One region of the Dehalogenimonas loeffleri genome, then DNA from elsewhere that is predicted to be linked to it. Evidence: a T-box and tRNA genes for the amino acid it is inferred to sense, from the RefSeq annotation. Region 1 holds a T-box; the other holds one or more tRNA genes.
What was found. The T-box of region 1 lies ahead of ileS (isoleucine--tRNA ligase). A T-box ahead of a tRNA ligase gene usually reads a tRNA of that ligase, here a tRNA-Ile.
Positions count from the first base shown of each region.

Region 1 (7,401 bases):
TACCAGCGCCGGTCCGTTGTCAGTCGCCGCTACCTTTCTGAGAGATGAAGTTCATGTGGTTAAAGTCAATGACTACTGGATTGATATCTCTCCCGGCGGCTTTTTCCTCTTCGCCGATCATCGTGATCGTCCTGGACTGGTCGGTGCCGTTGGTAACATCACCGGCAAAGCCGATGTCAACGTCAGCTACATGCACCTGTCCCGCCTTAAACCCCGAGGTCAGGCCTTGATGGTTCTGGCACTGGATGAGGCCTTATCAGAGGATGGCCTGAAGCAGGTAAAATCGCTTGACGGAGTCAATTCCGCCAGACTGGTTAATTTGTAAATATCATTTTGCAGGTATGCACATAAAATGAAAATTGGCGTGCTGGCGCTACAGGGAGCCTTTTCCGAGCACCTTAAAATACTTCGTTGTTTCCAAAACCTGGAGACAGTTGAGGTACGTCAACCGGTCCAGTTGCTTGATCTGTGCGGGCTTATAATTCCCGGGGGGGAAAGCACGACCATCCTGAAACTGATGGGTTTATACCGCCTGGACACTATGCTGGCTGATCTTTGCGCCAGAGGATTCCCGATTTGGGGCACATGCGCAGGTGCCATCCTGATGGCAGGAGAAGTCGGCAACACCAACCCCAATATGCCCGCCGGCCTGGGACTGATGAAAATCACCGTCCGCCGAAATGCCTTCGGCCGGCAGGTAGATAGCTTTGAAGAAAAGCTGAGGGTTCCGGTACTCGGAGATAAGCCGTTCCCAGCCGTTTTTATCCGGGCTCCCTTGATAGAATCATCGGAACCGCCTGCCGAAGTGTTGGCCCGATTGGGCAACCGTGCCATCGTCGCCGTCAGGCAGGATAATCTGCTGGCCACCACCTTTCACCCGGAATTAGGGGACGATGACCGTTTTCATCAATATTTTGTCAGCATGGCTGAAACCTACCAGGCTTACCACACCAATTTCTGACCCCTATTGTCACCAATAGAAAACCCAATACTGCGTTTACAGGGCTTTCTTCACTGCCAGCCGAACAGGATGTCCTTCAAGTTTGTAATCATCGGCAGTCAGATCCGTTTCTTCCGGTATACCCCTGGAAATCTGCCGGGATAATGTTTCCTTATGAATATAACCGCTCCATTCCCCAATGACTCTTGCAACCTCTGAGTTTGATTCATAATAAGTGATAATGTTATCGGCAATTTCAAATCCGGCGCTCCGGCGTAAACCTTGAATACGATGGGTGATTTCCCGCACTAGTCCTTCATCGGCCAATTCCGGGGTCAAAACCGGATCAACCGCCACAGTAAGAGGTCCTTCAGTAACAGCTACCGCCCCCTCAGGTAATGCTTTTTCATCCTCGGCAAATTCAATGCCTTTAACGTTCAGTTCTTCCATAACCGCATCCAGTAACCCAGTAAGTCCATTCTTTTCCTGGTTATTTACCCCGGCCACTAAGGCCCTACTCAAGGGTTGTCGCACCTTGATACCGGCTTGAGCCCTTGCCGCTCGACCGATGCTTGAAACTTTCATCGCCAATCGCATTGCCGTTGACAGATTAGAGTCAATACACTCTGTTTCCGCCACGGGATAATCGGTCATATGGACGCTGTCAGGAGCTTCCGAAGAAACCGACTTAGCCAGATTCTGATACATGGTTTCTGCTAAAAACGGCATAAAAGGCGCCAGTAATTGTGAGGTTTTGAACAGACATTGATACAGCGTGTGATACGCTGACACCTTGTCCGCATCACTCTCAGACTTCCAGAAACGCCGCCGCGAACGCCGTACATACCAGTTTGACAGATAATCCACGAACGACTCTATGGCCCTCGCGGCGGCTACAGGGTCATAATTATCCATATCTTCAGTCACTTCGGCGACAAGCTGATTAAGCTCTGAAAGTATCCATCGGTCTAACTCGGACGCTGGCTCCAACTGATTTTCAGCCGGCTGAAATTGATCAATATTGGCATACAATACGAAGAAAGAATACACGTTCCAAAGCGTTGACATGAAGGACCGGGTTACGTCACTTACCAAGTTTTCTGAAAAACGGCGGGCGTTACCGGCCGGCGAAGCTGTAAACAGGTACCAGCGCACGGCATCAGCCCCATATTTATCAATAACGGTCTCCGGCAAAACCACATTCCCCTTGGATTTACTCATCTTCTCGCCCTTGCCGTCCAGGATATGACCGAGACAGATTACATTTTGGTAGCTCGGCCGACCGAATAACAAAGTTGACAGTGCATGCAGACTATAGAACCAGCCCCGCGTCTGGTCAATGGCCTCACAAATATAATCAGCAGGAAAACGGCCGTCCACAAAAATCTTGCGGCTGTCTTCCTCAAAGGGATAATGGTATTGGGCTACCGGCATCGCCCCGGAATCAAACCAGCAATCAATGACATCGGTTACCCGTTTCATGATGCCGCCGCAATGGGGACAATCAAAGGTAAATTCATCCACATATGGCCGGTGCAGATCCAGTTTTTCCGACAGTCCGGAAAAACCAGGTTTGGATTTAAGATCATCCAATCCGCCGATACACTCCGTAGTCTGGCAATCACCACAGCGCCATACCGGGACCGGCGTACCCCAGTAACGTTCTCTGGAAAAAGCCCAGTCTACATTATTCTGCAGCCAGTCCCCGAAACGCCCGGTTTTAATATGACCGGGATACCAGTTTATGGCTTCATTACCGTCAATCAGGGCGTCACGACAGGCTGTGGTACGGATATACCAACTCTGTTTGGCAAAATACAGCAGCGGGGTAGCGCATCGCCAGCAGAATGGATAGGTATGGAGAATTTTTTCAGACTTGAATACCCGACCGCGTTCCTTGAGATCGGCCATGATGAGACCATCAGCCTTTTTTACAAATTTGCCGGCACCGGGATAATTGCCGGTGACCATACCCTGTAAATCAACATGATGAATAAAATTAAGTCCCTGTTTGCGCCCTGAATCGTAATCCACCTCACCATAGGCAGGAGCAGTATGAACGATACCGGTACCGTCATCCATGGACACATAATCAGCAGCAATTACCGGATACGATAATTCCTCCTCATCAACCGGCATTAACTCTCCATTCACCAAACGTGAGACTGTCATTCCATATTTAAACGCATCATAAAGTGGGGCATACCGTAATCCCACCAGCCTGGCTCCGGATATTCGTCCGGCTTCCGGCACTTCAGCTAAGCCGTTAGCCTCAACCAAAGCTGCCGCCAGAACCAGGTATTCATCGCCCATATCAAGTACGGCATAGGTCGCGGAATCAGATACTGCCAGAGCGGTATTAGCCGGCAAAGTCCAGGGAGTGGTAGTCCAGGCCAGCAGATTAAACGGTTTGTCAACAAATTGCTCCAATTCGCCGCTGAGTGAATTTTTGTCCACCAGAAACTTGATAAACACCGAAGGGTCTTCCGTATTTTCTTCATAACCCAGAGCCACCTCATGTGATGATAAAGAAGTGCCGCACCGCGGACAGTGCGGGGTAACTTTGTGCCCCTGGTAAACCAGTCCTTTATCCCATAATTGTTTGACCACCCACCAACCGCTTTCAATATAGGTGTTATTCATGGTTACATACGCATGTTCCAGATCAACCCAGTATCCGATACGCTCGGTCAGTTTGTTCCAATCATTAACGTAACGAAAAACTGACTCCCGACACTTCTGATTGAATGCGGCGATACCGTAACGCTCAATATCGGTTTTGCTTTTAAATCCCAGTTCCTTTTCAACCTCAAGCTCCACCGGCAGACCGTGGGTATCCCAACCACCGATCCGCGGCGCATAATAGCCCTTCATGACCTTGTACCGCGGGATTACGTCCTTGAACACCCGCGACAACACATGGTGAATACCGGGTTTGCCGTTGGCGGTTGGCGGCCCTTCATACAAGGTGAATCGTTTGGCACCTTTCCGGTTATCTATTGACCGCCGGAAGATGTCCTTATCGGCCCAGAGTTTTAGAACCTCGGCTTCTTTTTCCGGAAAGCTGACCCGGCTGGCTACTGGTTGAAACATATTTTTCCCCTCAAAATACAAAAATCCCGTCCGGTTAGGGACGGGAAAATCACCCGCGGTACCACCCTATTTTCCCTGCCTGCTACAGAGACGCTCTCAGGCACTGACATGCCCTTCCGGGATAACGGGCGGAACCCGTCCTCAGTTAATCAATCAATAGATCTTTCACCTGGAAGCTCTGGAGTGATTTTCAACCGTCTTATACCTGTCCGCTTCCACCATACCGGACTCGCTGGAGGTTAATCCCAGTTTACTCTTCTCCGTCACCGCTTTTGACTCGTAGAATATCATACGCCGCCTGTGGCGGCAAGCTGAAAGTTTGTTTAAAGCCTACCTGGTAGTATTATCGCGCGGGACTACCACCACCTTACGGTCATCGCCAATACCCGTACTTTGTGTCGTAACCGCCGGATCATTCGCAAGAACCATGTGAACAATTCGGCGCTCAAAAGCCGGCATCGGATCCATGGTGAAAGATACCCGCTTTATCCTGACTTGTTCAGCCGTCCGGCGGGCTAAAACCTCAAGCGCCTTGAAGCGCCGCTGGCGATAACCGTTGACGTCAACCAGAATCGGCAGGTACTCCTTGATACGCTGGGCGACCAAAATCCGCACCAGATACTGAAAATTAGACAGCGTCTGACCGTGTCGACCAATCAGCAGCCCAAGGTCTTCACCAAGAATATCAAACACCATCCCGGATTCATTCTCTGATTCTTCGGTCAACATGGCATCGGGCAGATATTCCACATCAGCGTCCAGTCCCATCCGGTCAACCAGATTTTGAATAATCTCGGTTGTGATGGTAATCGCATCTTCCGCGCATAAAACAGCCTTCGGAGCGCAGTTTTCTTTGAAAGCCACCGTAATACATGCCTCCTCGGCGCCCAGTCCGAAAATACCGTGACTACCTTCGCTTATTACGTCTATCTCCAGTTCTTCCCGACTTACCTTTAGCTTTTCCAGTGCGCTGCTTATCGCTTCTTCCACTGTCCGCCCGTATATCTCCTGATGCTTCATCAATTATCTCCTCAGATTGATCAACCACAACGGCAGACGCCGCCGGCTTAGTTTTTACTTTTTCAACCCGGCTTGCACGAGCCTTAATATCCCGATCACGGTCAAACCTGCTTAGCATTCCTTGTATCCAGGGCTTCAATTCCCCGGGGCCCGTGGCAAACAATTGAATCACAACCCGTAAAATGCTGGAGGTCAACCAATACAATGCCAGACCAGCCGGAAAGGTAATGGAAATAAAAACAAACATGCCCGGCATCATGAACAACATCATTTTCCCTTGAGCCGCTACCTTCGGGTCGGTTGAAGCAGGTGTCGTCATTTTCTGTTGCAGGAACATTACACCGCCAACCAGGAACGCCAACAAGTAGTCCGGCACCGCCAGATTAAGCCATAAGAAACTACTGTCCAAAGGCAGCGATTGATACAAAACCGGCCAGTCATACAAACGGCTGGATAAGTTCACAAAATCTTCCGGAGTAACTGCCAGCACCCGGATAATGGATTGATAAAGCGCGATCCAGACCGGCATTTGAATCAGCATTGGCACCAGGCAACCAGAAGCACTGGCCCCGGATTCCTTCATCAGCGCCATCTGCTCTTGAGCTAGTTTTTGACGGTCTTTAGCGTACTTTTTTTGCAGTTCCTGGATCTTGGGTTGCAGTTCCTGCATCGCCTTGGCGGCGCGCATCTGCTTCATCGTCAACGGATACAGGATACCGAATATAATTGCCGTTAGAACAATAACCGTCAAACCAAAATTGTGAAACAATACGCTGGACAACCAGACCATAACGTTGATCAGCGGGTTCAGAATAACTAAATCCCATATCGCGCCTATATCCACTTAAATACCTCTTCTACTGAACGCTGTGTAGCCAGATTTGAGCCCCGGTGGCTACGTTCAAAGCGTAAATAGTCTCATTTGTCTGTGAATGCACAAACACAATATCGCCCTGGGTTGCCAGCGGCGCTCTAACCGTGGTATCCAGTTCGGTCAGGACACTGACTGTCCCTGTTGAAAGCGCGATCAGGCTGATTACGCCGTCCTGGGCGGCCACAACCAGCTTATCTCCGACCACAACCGGTGTTGAAGATACAGGTGCTGTCATTTCATATTGTTTGTCCAGTGAGCCGGAAGCAAGATCAATCACGTAGATAGTGCCGTCGGTATTGGGCGCATAAACCTTGCCGTCCAGCACGACCGGTGCCGTCCAGAACCAACGTTCACCTGTAAAGGACCACAGTTCGGCTCCAGTGTTTTTATCAAGGGCGTAAAGCTGACGATCCAAAGAACCCACGACGACAGTATCGCCAACGATTCTAGCCGCACTGGTGAACACGCCTTGGGCGTCAAACGACCATAACTCCTGGCCGTCATCGGCAGAAAGTGCATAAAAGGAATTATCAAAGGAGCCGACGTACAAAACACCGTCAGCAACTACCGGTGTCGCCCATACCTTGTCGCCGGTTTCAAATTGCCATTCTTTCTGACCGGAAGCGGCGTTTAAGGCGTATATATTTCCGTCATCGGACCCGTAGTATATCAGCCCGTCACTGTACGCCAGCCCGCTGACTACCGCCGACGGTAGTTTGTTGTCGGTGGGATAAACCCACTTCAGCGTGCCTGCTGTATTCAAGGCAAACACCTTGCCGCTGTAACCGGCCACAAAAACAGTGCCGTCTATCACCAGCGGACTGCCGTAGGCTCCCTGGGCTTTCTCCAGCGCGTTTTGCCAAACGGTATTGCCGTTGCCGGCGTCAATGGAAAATAATGTACCGTCGCGGGTAACGAAATATAGATTGTCCCCATCCGGAGTTACGCCGCTCCAGCCCAGCGGTCTGGTGCCGCCGCCGAAACATCCGGTAAAAAGAATGGTAAAAGCCAGCAGCATGGCTGTCAAAGATAATAATTTATTTTTCAAAGCGGGCTACCTCTCAATAATGCACTGGTCATGGTACCGGGTCGTACCCACCCTCATTCAATGGATGACAACGGGAAAGCCGTTTGGCCCCCAGCCAGACGCCTTTAAAAACCCCGTATCTGGATATAGCCTCATACGTATATTGTGAACAGGTCGGTAAAAACCTACAGGACGGCGGAGTAACCCGGGAAATGCTGTTTTGGTAGGCTTTAATCAGCCACAGTGCCATTTTTTTCATTGCTGAATTACCAATCCGGCCCGTCCGGTGAGTTTTTGAGCACTTTCCACCAGTTGGTGGTAGCTGGCGTCCCGGGCAGCCTGCCGTGCGATGACTACAATATCATATCCCTTTTCTAAAGGTTTTTGGCGAAATATTTCTTTAATTCTCCGCCGGACCCGGTTGCGGACTACTGCAGCGCCGACCTT
Region 1 is NZ_CP146612.1:1,536,062-1,543,462, reverse strand. It holds gene serA (phosphoglycerate dehydrogenase) at 1-325, shown strand, start outside; gene pdxT (pyridoxal 5'-phosphate synthase glutaminase subunit PdxT) at 353-961, shown strand; gene ileS (isoleucine--tRNA ligase) at 998-4,033, opposite strand; T-box leader at 4,067-4,309, opposite strand; gene jag (RNA-binding cell elongation regulator Jag/EloR) at 4,364-5,053, opposite strand; gene V8247_RS07985 (YidC/Oxa1 family membrane protein insertase) at 4,941-5,843, opposite strand; gene V8247_RS07980 (PQQ-binding-like beta-propeller repeat protein) at 5,911-6,975, opposite strand; gene yidD (membrane protein insertion efficiency factor YidD) at 7,004-7,213, opposite strand; gene rnpA (ribonuclease P protein component) at 7,210-7,401, opposite strand, start outside.

Region 2 (7,401 bases), 300 kb from region 1:
CTGAATTTTACCCGGCAAAGCGGACATAACCGGACCTTCGGCGGTTCGGCCGATGCCGCTTACGGCTTGAAAGGCCTGTTGATATATTTCCCAGGCGCCTGCCAAGGTGACTGAAAAGAAATGTTGAGCGCCGGTATCACGAGCCATAAACATATAATAAGGAACACAACCCAGGGTCGTCTGTTGCCGCCACAATTCAGCCCATACGTCAGGAGAATCATTAACGTGCCTCAGCAGGGGCGATTGCGTCCGGACGACCGTCCCGGTCTGCTGGATGAGCCTGACAGCCTCTTTGACAATATCAGGTTTCAGTTCAACTGGATGATTAAAATGGGCCATAAAAGACAGGTGTTTGCCCGCCTGAACAACCTTTCGGAACAACCCAAGCACATCCTCAGCATCGGTGTCAGTTACATAGCGATGAGGCCAGAACGACAGCGTCCGGGTGCCGATACGAATGGTTTTCAGATTCGGCAATTCCAGTAACGGTTCAAGGTAACGTGCCAAAATCCCGGCCTTCATCACCATCGGGTCGCCGCCGGTAATCAGGACATCGGTCACTTCTGGCCGAATTTTCAGGTAGTCTACCAGTCGCCCAACCTCCCGCGAGGCTATCTTCAAATCCTCCATCCCGGTGACAAACTGAGGCCAACGGAAACAGAAGGTACAATAGGCATGGCAGGTTTGCCCCTGACCCGGAAAAAATAACACTGTTTCACGATATTTATGCTGAATACCTTCCAGCATTTCGCCTTCAACGGTCGGAGTATTGTGTTGTAGTTGGCCGGCAGGGTGAGGGTTCAACTTCGCCCTGATTTTCCCGGCGGTTTTTTGGATAACATCAGCATTTGCCCCACCGTCCAAAAACTCCCTGATCAATTCATAGTCATTTGGCGACAGCATCCCTTTTTGCGGAAAAGTGGTGATAAACAGCGGGTCATCGGCAACCTTATCCCAGTTAATCAGATTATCCACGACATAATTATTGGTACGAAAAGGTAAAACGGTACCAACTATCTCAATGTCTTTAATCTGTTGCTCACTTAGAGTACGGATTTGGGGGATATCTTTGAAATTATGCAAGGTGTATGGTTTGTACTGCATCGCGGCATAATCTCCTTTGTAAGAAATCAACGCGCCTGTCCCCATAAAGTATCGGTGAAGGTATTGCGGGTGGAACAGAGTATTTGTCTATTGAAAGCCTTTCCTCACGTGGAGGCAGGCGGTACTTGAAATCAGGCTAAGGTATTCTATCAGAATAGCACTACTATTTTCACTATTCTGCGTTTTTTCAATCGTTATGCCCTGGCGGCAAAGAAAAAACCGCGTTTAAGCGGTTCTTTGGGACTCTGACTGGTGGGCCATCCTGGTCTCGAACCAGGGACCTCGGTCTTATCAGGACCGCGCTCTAACCAACTGAGCTAATGGCCCGGGAATGTGAATGAACGGAGCTAATTTTAACCCAGTACTGCTCCTAAAATCAAGCGGCGCGTTGTTTAACGCGCCGCTGTTTGGTGTCTGAAACAATTTCACCTTAACCGCTGGATAGCGGAAGAAAAAGGTAGCCAATCAAATACTTCAACTCGCGTTGAAGACCGACCTAGGATAGAGAGCGAGGCTCTCGTATTCCTTAGAAAGGAGGTGATCCAGCCGCAGCTTCCGCTACGGCTACCTTGTTACGACTTCGTCCCAATTATCAGTCCCACCTTGGGCGACTGCCTCCCTTGCGGGTTAGCCTATCGACTTCAGGTGTTACCAACTTTCATGACGTGACGGGCGGTGTGTACAAGGCCCGAGAACGTATTCAACGCGCTATGCTGACACGCGTTTACTAGCAACTCCGACTTCATGCAGGCGAGTTTCAGCCTGCAATCCGAACTGAGGGCGGTTTTGGGGATTAGCTCCCGGTCACCCGGTGGCAACCCATTGTACCGCCCATTGTAGCGTGTGTGTAGCCCAGGGTATAAGGGCCATGCTGACTTGACGTCATCCCCACCTTCCTCCCCGTTTTGCGAGGCAGTATCGCTAGAGAATATAACTAGCAATGAGGGTTGCGCTCGTTGCAGGACTTAACCATACACCTCACGGCACGAGCTGACGACAGCCATGCAGCACCTGTGATAGCTCCTGACTTAACAGGTCGTTCCCCTTTCGGTTCACTACTTCTAACATGTCAAACCCTGGTGAGGTTCTTCGTGTAGCATCGAATTAAACCACACGCTCCGCTGCTTGTGCGGGCCCCCGTCAATTCCTTTGAGTTTTAGTCTTGCGACCGTACTCCCCAGGCGGGGTACTTAAAGCGTTAGCTTCGGCACAGAAAGGGTCGATACTCCCTATACCTAGTACCCAGTGTTTAGGGCGTGGACTACCAGGGTATCTAATCCTGTTCGCTCCCCACGCTTTCGGGCCTCAGTGTCAGTTTTGGCCTAGAAAACCGCCTTCGCCTCTGGTGTTCCTCCCGATATCTACGCATTTCACCACTACACCGGGAATTCCGTTTTCTCCTGCCATACTCAAGTCCAACAGTATCAGATGACCCCTCCCAGTTGAGCCGGGAGATTTCACATCTGACTTGAAAGACCACCTACGCCCACTTTACGCCCAATAAATCCGGATAACGCTCGCCTCCTACGTATTACCGCGGCTGCTGGCACGTAGTTAGCCGAGACTTATTCCTCAGGTACCGTCATTATTCTTCCCTGAGAAAAGAGGTTTACAACCCGAAGGCCGTCATCCCTCACGCGGCGTCGCTGGGTCAGGCTTTCGCCCATTGCCCAAGATTCCTTGCTGCTGCCTCCCGTAGGAGTCTGGACCGTGTCTCAGTTCCAGTGTGGCTGACCATCCTCTCAGACCAGCTACCGATCATTGCCTTGGTAGGCCGTTACCCCACCAACAAGCTAATCGGAGACAAACCCCTCTTCAAGCACCTTGCGGTTTTAATGATCCTTCTTATGAAAGAGCATCACATGCGGTATTAGCACTTCTTTCGAAGTGTTATCCCCCACTTAAAGGCAGGTTATTTATCTATTACTCACCCGTTTGCCACTATCTCTCTTGCGAGAGACCGTTCGACTTGCATGCATAAGGCGCGCCGCTAGCGTTCATCCTGAGCCAGGATCAAACTCTCCAGGCTATTTTAAAACGAATTTACGCTGCAATAAAATTGGCTTTTTTTTCTTCCGCTATCCAGTTGTTAAGGTGCCCGTCAATCGCTGACGAAGTAGAATAATATCACAGGGGACAAGGGCGTGTCAAGGCTTTATGGGGTGATGAAACTTTTGATTCAATCGTAAACCGCGACACTCCCGTCTAATAATAATTATTGACCAAACTTTTTGATAATGAACTGCCCCTGATCAGCCGCCCTGAACCGGGCCATTTTCGTCCGCCAGCAAGTCCATGACTTCATCATCGGTAACCATATCGTTCAAAGCCTGAACCGCCATTTCCGCCACCGCCGAATCATCGCTTTCGGTCAGGTCACGCAGATGTTGCTTCGCCTCCGCCCCACCGATTTTGCCCAGGGCGGTAATGGCCGCCATTTTTACTTCAACATCCGCATCCAAAGTCAGGCGGATTAACTGCGGAACAGCCAGTTCATCCTCGTACTCCCCGCAGGCGACCACCGCCTCATAACGATGTTCCGGATTGTCGCTGGATAACTCATCCAGCAGCATATCCAGCCAACCGGGATCCAGATTACGCCCGGCAGCAAACAGGGCACTACCTCGAACGAAAGGGTCAGGTGAATCATACGAATCCAATATCGCCTGGCGAACCTCAGGGCAGGACAGAAAAGACACCGATTCCAGGGCTCGCCGCCTGACTTCATCTTTCTCCTCAGAATTACCGAACACGGCCAGTAATTTTTCCAGCAACTGATCCCGTATTTCCCGCCGCAGTTTGCCGTGCTCGGCCATCAAAACGAACTGGCCCAGACCTTGAGCCGCCGCTGCCCGAACTCCGGCATCAGGATCATTCTCCATCAACGGAATAAACCTGCGGATTAACGACGGGTCTTCATTTTCCCACAGCCCCTGGACGGCACCAGCCCGCACCGGGGCCAGCGGATCCTCTAAAAGGATATGGTATAAGGGACTGAAGTCCAGATTGGCGTCCTCTTCCGCCAGTTCCAGCATCCGACCAAGAACCTGCGCTTTGCGGGGTTCAGCCATTTCTGCCCAATAACGCGCAAAAAGCTGTTTATCTTCGGGTGAAGCCAGGCTGAGGGCGGCAATTTCGGAATTGGAGAAATCTGTACCCGTTTTCGCCAGCTTGACTAAAACGCCCTCAAAAGTTGGTTCTCCGGGCTCAGTTCTGTGATCCGGCTTCGTCATCTTCTTCTTCGTCTCCGTATTCTCCGCCGCTCTCCCAAATCGGCTCGGTAAAATAGTCAATGTAGTCACCCATGGCCTCAGCGGCCATTTCTTTTAAGCGGCTGCTGGCCTCAACCGCCTGCTCCTTAAGTTCATCCAGTTCAACATCCACATCCAGCATCTTGAGCAGCACTTCGGTAATCGCCAGAGCGGCCGTGGGATTGGGAAACCGGGAGGCATAATGCGGCACCTCACCCAGGAGACACATGGCATCCAACCTCCGGTCCTTGGCCACTCCCAGGAGCAACCCGTTAAGGCCGGAAATCTGCAGATCGCCGCCCAGAACCAGATCGTATTGCTTAATCTCTTCAAGCAGCGCCGGTTGTGTCGCCGCCCCCCAAACTTTCGGTTGCTCCGAATGATGGATGCGAGTCAAAGCGGCAGCACAGGTGTACAGCCGCTTCACCCCGAATCGCTCGGCAACATCAATAACACTGTGGGCCAGCTCATAGGTCTTGTTTTGCGGCTGATCATCCCCGATAAAGAGAATCAAGTCCCGTTTACCCGGTTTATTTTTCCAATAGAAAAACCGGCTTTCCGGAAATTGCGGTGACTCTACCAGATTATTCTGAACCAGCACCCCGATGGGATCAAAAAAGTACGGGGCAATCACTTCCGCCAAGGGTTTAGGATTAAGTTTATGGGCCAGAAACGTCCCGACAATCAAGGCCACATTGGCAATACCCGGCCAGGCCGCCAGCATATATGGATCTTTCAGCTTGGGACGAGCCAGAATTTTAACTGAACCTTTCACCTTGATTCCTCCAATGGGGCCGTCTATTTTGTGGATACCGATACCGCCGGGCAATAAATGGAAGGACTGTACAAGCCGCCCTGCCAGCGTCTATCGGAACCAATGGTGATGCCTTTTAAAAGTTGATAGATGTTTCCGGCAACCACCGTATCCTTAACCCGTCCGATTATCCGGCCGTTTTCCACCCGATAACCCAAAAGAACATTACCGGAAAAATCTCCGCCCAGCACATTCCCCTGTTCCGCCCCCATCAGGTATTCCACAATCAGGCCATCTTTGATCTCCGCCAGCATTGACTCAAAGCTGGTTTCTCCTGGCGCAACCACCAGGGCACTGACCGAAGGAGATGGCGCTCCGCCGCGGCCGCGGGAACCGCTGCCGGTGCTGACTTTACCGGCGCGGGCGGCGGTTTTCAAATCGTAGTAAAAGTTGGCCACTTTGCCTTGTTCTACCAACGGTATACGTCGGCTGGCAACGGCCTCATCATCACAGAGTCGGGAGGTCGGACGCAACCTGATTGTGGGGTCATCAAATAGCGAAAGTTTGGGGTCAAATACCGTCTCACCCAGCTTCTGAGCCAGCGGCGACGCCCCTTCAAGCACCAGTTTGCCGTTCAAAGCGGAAACCAAGGCCGGAATAAAGGCACTGGCTACCCCGGAAGGGGTAAAAATCACCGGAAGTTCACCGGATTTGATTGCAACATTTTTGTCAGCCCGTTCAAGCTGGGTCAGTACATTATTAATCACTTCACCCGGGTCGGCAATCACGCAACAATCATCCTGTCCGTCACCGACGAACAGCATGTCGGTGCCTCGGACTCTGGAGCCCTGCAGACCAACGCCCATGACCGTCTTGCGGTACGAGGCGCCACCGCCGCGGGAATTGTAGACCCTGACTGACATATGGGCGGTTTCCGCACCGGCATCACACAGAACGTCAGGGTAGCGGTCAGTAACCGCAGTAATCATCCGCTGACCCATATCCACCATCTCGGCAGTCCTTACCTTAAGCACTGCATCATCCCAGGTCTCAACCTCCGGATAGTCCTGCGGACCCGGCAGGTCAAAGTCCACCAGCTGACCGAACCGCGCTGTCTCTAATGCCATTTCTAAAATTTTATCGTCGTCGTCAGGGCGGCTGCTCACCCCCAGGCCCAGCCGTCCGTCTTTAATGAGGCGGAGGGTAATACTGGAACTCTGTTTTGACTCCAGGCTTTTCAACCGGTTGGCCTCAAAGTTAACCGGGGTTTCCTCACTGTCAACAATGAAAAGGTCTGCCTGTTCCGCAGCCGCTGCCGCCTTTTCCAGCAGTTTTACAAATCTGGCTTCCATATTTAACGGCCTCCTATCAGGCATTGCTGAATCCGGATGTGCGGCGAGCCATTAGACACCGCCAATGGGGATTGTCCGCCCTTGCCGCAACCGCCGCCCTGATTCATATCCAGATCATTGCCAATGGCGTCAATCCGCTTCAAGGTTTCAAACACGTTGCCCGACAATACAACCGGACGAATCAGCTCCTCAACCTTGCCGTTGCGAATCATGAAAGCCTCACCGGCGGAAAAGGTAAACATCTCCATGGAAGTAGTGCCGCCATACCAGTTCCGGGCGTAAATACCTTCTTTAATATCACCGATCATCTGGTCAAAAGTAACGTCCCGGGGCTCGATAAAGGTATTGCCCATGCGCACAATCGGCGGATGCCGGAAAGATATGGCGCGGGCGTTGCCGGATGGCGCCTCTTTCATCTTTGCCGCTGTCTCCCGTGAATGCAGCCGTCCGGTGAGTTTGCCTTCCCGGATCAGATGCACCCGCTGGCCCGGAGTGCCTTCATCGTCATAGGCGTAGCCGCCGCGAAGATTAAGCATCGTGGCATCATCAATAATGTTAAGATGTTCGCCGCCAAACTCCCGACCCAGCACCATGACTGCCTTAAGTTGTGGATTTTCATAAATATGATCAGCCTCGGATAAATGGCCGAAGGCTTCATGAACGAAGACTCCGGCCAGCACCGGGTCCAGCACCACGGTGTATTCACCGCCCCTGGCCTGGGGTGCCTTGAGGAGAGACACGGCGCGTTCTGCGGTTTCTTTAACCCGGCTGTGAAGCCCCTTGATGTCACTGAAGGTGCCGCGGCTGCCCATGGAGATGCCGGACTGCTGCACCTCACCGTCACCCGCCGCCACGGCGTTCACCCTGAGGGTAACATCGGCCCGTTCCTGACTGATAAAACTGCCTCCCGAGGTCAGTAGCACAGATTTCCGGCGACTGT
Region 2 is NZ_CP146612.1:1,238,369-1,245,769, reverse strand. It holds gene V8247_RS06485 (lysine 2,3-aminomutase) at 1-1,104, opposite strand, end outside; tRNA gene V8247_RS06480 (tRNA-Ile) at 1,355-1,431, opposite strand; rRNA gene V8247_RS06475 (16S ribosomal RNA) at 1,635-3,133, opposite strand; gene V8247_RS06470 (HEAT repeat domain-containing protein) at 3,357-4,337, opposite strand; gene V8247_RS06465 (PAC2 family protein) at 4,312-5,130, opposite strand; gene V8247_RS06460 (TldD/PmbA family protein) at 5,154-6,461, opposite strand; gene V8247_RS06455 (TldD/PmbA family protein) at 6,464-7,401, opposite strand, start outside.
Region 2: it has a tRNA-Ile gene. The T-box ahead of ileS (isoleucine--tRNA ligase) is inferred to sense a tRNA for this amino acid. The anticodon was not compared.